DNA from 2 places in the Paenibacillus sp. FSL F4-0097 genome. Region 2 is predicted to be linked to the other one. Evidence: riboswitches for the same ligand, from Rfam matches in the RefSeq annotation. Region 2 holds a riboswitch; the other holds the start of a gene.

The links. Region 2 has a riboswitch for cyclic di-AMP ahead of MHH86_RS02610 (hypothetical protein). Riboswitches for the same ligand answer to the same signal wherever they lie in the genome.
Region 1: linked by a shared signal. The riboswitch ahead of MHH86_RS00540 (C40 family peptidase) and the one ahead of MHH86_RS02610 (hypothetical protein) in region 2 are both predicted to bind cyclic di-AMP.

What each region holds. Positions count from the first base shown of each region.
Region 1 covers NZ_CP151965.1:111,047-115,528, forward strand. The annotation lists gene MHH86_RS00520 (hypothetical protein) at 129-422, shown strand; gene MHH86_RS00525 (4a-hydroxytetrahydrobiopterin dehydratase) at 651-938, shown strand; gene MHH86_RS00530 (cytochrome c) at 1,020-1,376, opposite strand; gene MHH86_RS00535 (GNAT family N-acetyltransferase) at 1,504-1,989, opposite strand; gene MHH86_RS00540 (C40 family peptidase) at 2,178-2,630, opposite strand; cyclic di-AMP (ydaO/yuaA leader) riboswitch at 2,675-2,817, opposite strand; gene MHH86_RS00545 (C40 family peptidase) at 3,180-3,608, opposite strand; cyclic di-AMP (ydaO/yuaA leader) riboswitch at 3,666-3,804, opposite strand; gene MHH86_RS00550 (hypothetical protein) at 4,022-4,482, opposite strand, start outside.
Region 2 covers NZ_CP151965.1:583,082-587,563, forward strand. The annotation lists gene MHH86_RS02595 (hypothetical protein) at 1-30, opposite strand, end outside; gene MHH86_RS02600 (hypothetical protein) at 164-685, opposite strand; gene MHH86_RS02605 (hypothetical protein) at 700-1,254, opposite strand; cyclic di-AMP (ydaO/yuaA leader) riboswitch at 1,323-1,487, opposite strand; cyclic di-AMP (ydaO/yuaA leader) riboswitch at 1,906-2,095, shown strand; gene MHH86_RS02610 (hypothetical protein) at 2,273-2,764, shown strand; gene kdpA (potassium-transporting ATPase subunit KdpA) at 2,981-4,482, shown strand, end outside.

The DNA of each region.
Region 1 (4,482 bases), 470 kb from region 2:
CTGTGCGAAACCGAATTAACGTATATTCTTATTTATCGACATCATTCGGTTTTTTGTGAAGTCATTTTTTCGGCTATAATGGATAAGGTAAGTAATTATTCATCTGTGAAGAAAACGGAGTGATATACGTGGGTGTAAAGCATGGTAGAGATTACGGTGAAATTCTAACCGATTTGACCGAAGCCGTCGGACGAATTTCCGATGGATATTTATTTTTTGAGATGGATCCGGACGAGTGGCAGGAACTACCCCAAGAATCAAAGCTGGAGGTATGGGAAGCATTGGCTGAGGATCTTTTCTTCGCGCTGGGTAATGAACCTATGATTGAAGTGGGGAGCGGCGTAATTATTTACGATAAGGACACGCACCGCATTAATATTCTAGTTGGCGAAGAGGATTTGGCTTCAGTAGTTTTGATTTAGGCAGAGGAGACGTCTGGACGTAATTTGCCCGTAGTTAGTAGCCCGTGTTAAAATTGATAAAGCCGAGTTATAATCGCTGGGATTTGTGAATACATTTAATCGAAAATATCGCCTTTATCCTGGCACATCCCTTGGACCTCAGAAGCTAAGGGATGTTTTGTTTAACGCCTAAGACAAGTAAAGGGAACTACGCACTTTACTGCAATTTTTTGTAAGGGAGGAAACGAATTGTTATTTACGGAAGAGGAACTGCGTGAGGAGATCACCAAGCTGGAGGGCTGGAAACTGGAAGATAATGTTATGGTGCGAAAATATATGTTCAGCCAATATATGAAGGGCATTGCGTTCGTTGATGAAGTAGCCACGATTTCAGAAGCCTTCGATCACCATCCACATATTACGATTGATTATAAAACAGTTACCCTGCGCCTGAAATCTAATGAAGAAGATGGGATTACAGCTCTAGATCTTCGAGAGGCGCATGAATTTAATGAAGCCTTTGAAAAAAATCATTAGTTTAGCCAAAATCATAAAATAAACGCCCGTGCACAGATAGTCACCTATCTCATACACGGGCGTTTTTGGTTGCTTGGCTGGTTACTTTTTCTCTGAGAGCCAGAGTGCGACGTTGGCGATCTCTTCAGGAGCTAGCTTCTCCTTAAAGGAAGGCATTTGGCCACGTCCTTTGGTGACGATGCTGTAGATTTCCTCAGCGTCATGCTGACCGCCTTCATTCTGAAGACTTGGTCCAACTCCACCTTGAAGCTGATCGCCGTGACAGGTGATACAGCTGGCTTTCACGGTTGCTTCTGCCTTTGCGGCGTCCAGTTGAACTACCGGCATCGTGGGCTTATTTTCTTCTGCTACCTCTTCTTTACCCGGAAGTGTAAACATGAGTACTACCGCAAAGGCACAGGCGGCAAAAAACAAACCGCTCATGATCCATTTCTGCATCCCAATTCGTCCCTTCTATGTAAGCTGCTCCCTACATTATAGCTTATGGTGAAGCGTTATCATAGGGTTTGTGACAAAAAAATGAACGAGAATACAATCATTCTTATGAAATATCTGGTATTTAATATCATTTGTCATAGACCATGCAATAAAAAGGTTTGTCTCCTGTAGGTGTGCGGCGTTCATACGTATCTGTAATCGTAAATCCACATTTTTGATAAGTTCGAATGGCGCGTTGGTTCCAGGTCAGGACTTCCAGATCTATCTCACGATCAGGATAACGACTCAAGGCTGTCTGGACGATGGCATCTACGAATAGTTTGCCTAAACCATGGCCGCATAGATCGGGGCGCATCCCAACTCCTAAACGGACGACTCCTTCCATCGGGAACAACTGTGCGAATCCGCACAAAACCTTATTTTCATTTAATATGGAGATATATTGTTCCTCCCGGAGCTGCGGATCACCAAACTCGATGCCAAGAGCCTGCATCTGCTCCCACGGCATCCAGCCATAAATATTATATGGGGGCGTATAGCTCCACTTACAAATAGCTTCTCCGTGAATTGCCTCCATAGGAACAACATGAAAAGTTACCGAGGGGTTTATCATAAGGTCAACGATCTCCTTTCACGAGGACATTGCTATATTACTAATTATATACAAAATGGGGGAGGTTCGACTCAGAAACTTTATATGAGGGGAATGTTTTACAAATTATGAGAGGGGTAAATAAGTAATAAGACAAAAAAACAAGCTCTCCTCCAAGAGTACCTTGGAAAAGAGCCTATGTACGTTATTTATTGCACATCATCATTGTCTTCCGATTCAGCAGCAACCGATTGGTAAGCGTCTGTGCTCATAATGCGCTTGGCACCAACGTAGCGTTTCACGTAGTAGCTATCACTCAGAGAGCTAATCGTAACACCGCGTGAGGTAGAAGCGTGTGCGAACTTACCTTCACCGACATAAATGCCGACATGGGAGACACCTTTGCCACTTGTATTGAAGAATACAAGGTCTCCGGCTCTTATATCATCACGGGAGATTGCTGTGCCCATTTGATATTGGGAACCTGATTGGTGTGGAAGGTTAATGCCAATCTTATCAAACACATACATTGTAAATCCGGAGCAATCAAATCCGTTAGTGGATATACCGCCGGATACGTATTTAGTACCGATGGCCTTGTCAATCACTTTATCCATTTTGGAATCTGCGAAAGCGCTTCCTGCTCCGATGGTGAGGATGATGGAAAAGCTTAGTACTGCTGCTGCTAACTTCTTCTTCAAAAGTGTATACCCCTTCCAAATGCCTACGAGGTTAGCTTAAGGGTTCGGTTGAAGGTCCCCTATGACCCCTCTATATAATGGAGGTCAATTCACCCAAAGTTGGTTCCCCCGTTTTCCTAATAGTTAGGAAACTCGGCTCATACTGTTGATTAGGATTAGCTTGTAATCAATACATGACAAAACCTTTGTAAATAACAACTTAATGATTACAAAAATGTTACTAAAATCTCACTGCGCTAATTGTAACAAACAGAAAGCCGCTTGGCAATCGTTTTTAACATATTAATGCAGAAAAATTGGCATTTTTACGGTAGAAAGGCATATGTAAGCGTTAATAATGACCTAATTTTTAATATAATTGCAATTTTTATCAAATAAACGTGTTTCAATTGGGCTCTAATAGTGTAAAAATATATTATGGAATAAAGAAAAACCCGAATTTGATTACGGGCATAATCAGATTCAGGTTCATATAGTTGTAATTGTGAGGTTATAGTTGTGAGGAAGGTTTCAATCGAAGGCTACAGCTTGATAAGCTGAAGTACTCATTACTCTTTTAGCGCCAACATAACGATTGGCCCAGTAGGCCTGACTGAGTGAAGTGATGGTCACTCCACGCGAAGAGGACGATTGTGCGAATTTTCCGTTTCCAACATAAATGCCGACATGGGATACTCCATTGCCAAGTGTGTTAAAGAACACTAGATCACCAGAACGCAGATTGCTTTTGGATACAGCAGTTCCAACGCTATATTGAGCTTTTGATGTACGAGGTAAAGTAAGACCCACATTCTTGAATACATACTTTGTAAATCCAGAGCAATCAAATCCGGCAGTGCTTGTACCTCCGGTTTTATAGGCAACTCCAATAGTCTTTGAGATTACAGAGTCCATTTTAGAGTCGGCAAAGGCGCTTCCTCCACCAATAGATAATGCCATTACAAGTCCTAGCGCCGCAGCGACGCATTTTTTTCTTAAATTATGTCTTTTCAAAAGATGTACTCCTTCCAAGGCCTGCGAGGTTAGCTTAAGGGTTCGGTAGAAGATTCCCTATGATCCCTGTAAAGCGAGATCAATTCACCCAAAATATGGTTCCCCCACTTCCCGGTGCAAAGGAATTAGGCGTGTTAAGCACCAGAGAATGACGTTTCGACAGTTACACTTACGATAAATACATTTAGTTATGTAGGAATCGTTTCAATTGATTACAAAATTGTTACTAATAGCACAGGACTTATTGTAACAGAGCTTTTACGATTTTGCAAATACTCTTAAGTTATCCGTAATGAGAAAAAGTCCCAGCTCCTGAATACAGGAATTGGGACCTTTTTATTATGTCAAATAAGGTTGATTTATTGTGGAAATGCTTTGCTACGCCATAGATGATATTGTGCAGAGATTCCCCACATTTTTAAGAGCGTAGAAGGTAGTGGTGAGATTTGCCGTATTATAAGTGCCGGTAGGCCGGGACAGAACAGACCCGTCAGTCCGCACACTAGCAGTAAGAGCAGGCCTCCCGCCCCAAGTACAATGGAAACACCTATAGCAGGAATCAGTGACCGCAAGCAGATGATCAGTGAGGAGAACATTCCTGTACCGCCGGTGTAACCAAACTGCATATATAGAAGAAACAGGCGCACGATAAAAATATATATAAGCCATGCCAATACGTATGGTACTAAATGAAGTAACAAAGCGTAGTTAAACAAAGAGGATAAGAACAGCCCGTACATTTTTGGAGCAAGCCAGTAAAGCGGCAGCAGGGTCAGCACCCATTCGATTAGGCTAAAGACTAAGACAGGTAGTCCATAGA
Region 2 (4,482 bases):
GTCTGCCTCATTAGATTGTTCTAATAACATGGAACTGAGTACGTAGACTTCATTAGTATACTTTTGAACACACTCTGCAAATTTAGCACTGTAGGTGGACACGGGAGGTAAGGGGTCAGGCATGGTGAACACGATCCTTTCAGAATGAGAGATTTGCTTGAATCTATAATATAGAAAAGTAAGAGATGGATTTATTGATAAGATCGGCGGTGTCTGGTTCCGGGCAACTGTGTTTCTGCTGGGAGGCAGTGGAAAAAGCTTTGGAAGGTTTGTAGTAGAGCCGTTCACTTCTGGAATTGCTCCCCCCAGCTGCAACACTGTACAGACGCCCTTGCTGAATATGCCCAGCCAAGGATTTACCCTGGAGCTTGGCCTTTAAATCCTGCAAAGCACCCTGAACTAGCTCAAGCTTAACCTGCTCCCAATCTGAACCTTCGCGGCGGACCTTATCCAGCGCTTCCTCAAGACGGCAATGACAGATAGCCCGTAAAAAAGAACTCCATTTAATGAGATCGAAATTTTTGGTGTTGGCAGAGATTAGACAAGCCCCCCAACTGCAACCTCCCTTACAGGTGAGCTTCAGAATACCATAACGGCAGCCTTCAGCCCCTTCCATTCCATAGTGAATAGGCTCGGGTTCATCCAATACAAATACTTCAATGCGGGATAGTCTGCGCTGGTCCATAGTAGGGTTCCTCCTTAGATTTCCAAAAGCTTTAAGTCTACATGATGAGTGACACTAGCCTTTTCTACACAGGCGAGCATTTCCATTTTATTCTCACAGACTGCGGTATGCTCTAGCCATAGTCGGAACTTCTCTTTCCGTATAACAGATAGATGTAAGGGAAAGGTGCTGCGGGATCTCAAGACATACCAACCGGCGCTTACATCTTTCCAAGGCTCCTTGAAGGCTGTAAACCACGGGAGTTTTTGATGCGATGACCAATCCTGCTGCTGTTGTTGTTCTCGAATTTTTTTATATATTTCATATACAATCTTAGAGTCTAAACAGTCTTTACAAGAAGAAGGTGTACTGAATTGGCGAAGGGCTTGGATCTGGTTCTGGCCAAATGCATAACCTACAATGTACCTGTGATTATTTTCTTCGAACCACAAGGCCCCGAAACAAACGTAATTTAGACTTATCGGCTCAAGCAGCCCTTGATGTATCCCTAAATAATAGTGCTTCAAAACATTCACCCCATCCAGCGTGCTATCACCTAATAGGCTCAGGTAACGCAAAAACCGCAGCAAGAGGAGGACCTCTGCTGCGGTTTTGGATTACAGGCAGATATACCTGGGCCAAAGCGTGGCGGATCAAGGGTCTCTCTCTTTACGCTTACGAGGTTAGCTGTCGGATTCGGACGGTGAGAGTCGCCCTACCTATTGAGACTTACGCAGTCTCCTTTGGATTCACCCCAAGTAGGCCAGGTGGCCTGATGGTTCCCCCGTTCCCTGCGAATGCAGGAACTCAGCGTTGATTGTTTTTCATGAATTAGATTCAACCCGAATCATACTCTTTTCAAGATTTTCTGTAAAAAACGGAAAATGTTCTTTTAGAGCGATTTTAACCATATCCTGCCGACTACGACTGAAAAACGAGGTAAATAGGTATTTATGGCGTGTTATCGAGCTCTTTCTCGCTCAACCTCAGCTTCTTGCGTTTCAACCTATAAAGGAAATTTGCAGTATTTTCACCCTAAAAAGGTGAATAAAATCACATGGGTTATAGATAGCGATTAAACGCTCGAAACTCGAGTAAACAAGAGATATAGAGAGATTAGATATCAAGTAAGCGCTATCTAATGGGAAAATAGTTTTTAATTTGCATTATTTTGGCATCATTCAGGTTTTACAAGTCTTCGTGCATAAGAGTATGATTACTCCTGTTTCAACGACAATCGAATATTTGATCCGCTTAATTTCCGATAAGGAAAGCGGGGGAACCAACAATCGGCAGCCGATGTGAGAGTCGGAAGCTGATTATGGGGTGAATCCTGTAGAGGGTGCGAGTGAGCTCGCATCTATACAGGTAGGGCGACTCTCACCGCCCGAATCCGACAGCTAACCTCGTAAGCGTATGGAGAGAGGATGAGTGCAATGTGACCGCTAGCGAGCCACAGAGGAGATCCTTTGTGGCTTTTTGCTGTGCTCTTAGAAGCAAAGCATTTATGGAGGCCTCCCCCAAGAGGTCGCTAAATTCATCATTAGCGGTATTTGTTAGGCAGCGTCTAATGACGTGACACAACCGAGCTTTAGGTTGTGCCCGAAAATGACGATAGGTCAACATCCTTTCGGAGATTTTCGTTGCCTCCTTGTTGTAAATGAGCAGGAGGAGAAAAAAGAGATGACGGATCAGAATGAATATGTGCTTGTATGTGCGCCTACAAAGGCGGGAGAACATTTCATTAAACTTCTGAAGTTCAGGGGTATTAAGATGGCGGGATTAACCAACAATCTGGCTGAGAAAGCTTTACTAGAGGAGCTCGGAATCGAGCAGGTTATTCTAGTGGATACCCGCCATCAGAGCACTTGGTTTCGCCCATCGTTCCCGGTAGGCAGGGTATATCTGTTTGAGAGCAGCTTTCCGCTTTGCTGCCGCTATATTCAGATGTGCCGTACCTGGACGACACAGCCAATTTTTGTGATTACAAGTTCTATAAATCCTAGATTGGTCTATAAAAGACTTGGTGCGAGCTATGTAATCTATTCCCATAGTGGTGATGCTGATTTTCTAATCGATAGATCACCTCATCAAGGATAATGGAAGGAGTGCGGAAGATATGAGGGATCTGTATATGGTGGCTTCGTTAGCTGTAATTTACGGGTTATTTTATGGCTTTATGCGCTGGTGCGCAGGTGTAGTTGAGGATACGGGGAGGGATAAGCTGTGATTCTAGTAATCGCTGTTACCCTACTGTTGTTTATATATCTGGTTTACGCGTTGATTCATCCTGAGAAATTTTAAGGAGGGGCATTCATGGGCATTTTGCAAATAGTCGTCGTAATTGTAATTCTCATCTTGTTGGTCAAGCCGATGGGGACGTATTTATATCATGTATTTTCTAACGAACCGAATCGTACGGATCGCTGGTTTGCAGGCACAGAGAAAGGTATTTATAAGCTGATCGGCCTGAAAAAACGGGACGGAATGTCCTGGAAGAAGTATGCACTCAGCTTTGTTTTAACTAATATCGTACTGGTTGCTTTCAGTTATATTTTTCTAAGATTACAGCGGGGATTGCCGCTGAACCCGAATGGAATTGCCGATATGGAACAGACGCTTTCATTAAATACGGTGATCAGCTTTATGACCAATACGAACCTGCAGCATTATAGCGGGGAGACGGGACTATCGTATTTTTCACAAATGGCAGTCATCACGATGATGATGTTCACGTCTGCAGCGAGCGGATTTTCTGTTGCGGTTGCTTTTGTCAGAGGGATTACAGGACAGAAATCAGTCGGAAATTTTTTTGAGGACTTCGTAAAAGCACATATTCGTGTATTCATTCCATTAGCTCTGCTAGTTTCATTGGTGCTGGTAGGATTGCATGTGCCACAAACGCTCAAGCCATCGCTTGAGGTCACTACACTCGAAGGGCAGACGCAACAAATCGCTATCGGTCCAGTCGCTTCTTTGGAGTCAATTAAACACTTAGGTACGAATGGTGGCGGCTTCTTCGGAGCCAATTCAGCGCATCCTTTTGAGAACCCTAATCCACTTACGAACGTTCTGGAGATTCTCTCTATGTGGATGTTGCCAGCCTCTTTGCCATATATGTACGGGTTGTTCGCTAAGAACAAACGTCAGGGCTGGGTGATTTTCACAGCAATGATGACCTTGTTCGTTCTGCTGCTGGGGCTGAATTATTATGCGGAAACTAAAGGGAATCCCGCTATTAATGCGCTGGGGATCGAGTCTTCGCAAGGCAGCATGGAAGGTAAAGAGGTACGTTTTGGGATCCCGCAATCTTCTCTGTTCACTTCGGTAACAACGGCAGCTACGACAGGTAGTGTTAACAATATGCATGATACGCTGACACCGCTGGGTGGCATTACCCCTCTGGCCCTAATGATGCTCAATAACGTCTTCGGGGGAAAAGGTGTAGGACTAATCAATATGCTGATGTATGCCATCATGGGCGTCTTCTTATGTGGACTAATGGTTGGCAGAACACCAGAGTTTCTCGGGCGAAAGATAGAAGCCAAGGAGATGAAGCTGATTGCGATTGCTATCCTTGTGCATCCGTTCATTATCCTTGTACCAACAGCAGGTGCGTTCTTAACGGACTTGGGCAACGGTTCCATCACGAATCCCGGATTCCATGGACTTAGCCAAGTGTTATATGAATATGTCTCTTCTGCCGCGAACAATGGTTCAGGATTTGAAGGGCTTGCGGACAATACCACCTTTTGGAATGTTACAACCGGGATCGTAATGCTGCTTGGCCGTTATGTCTCTATAATCGCAATGCTGGC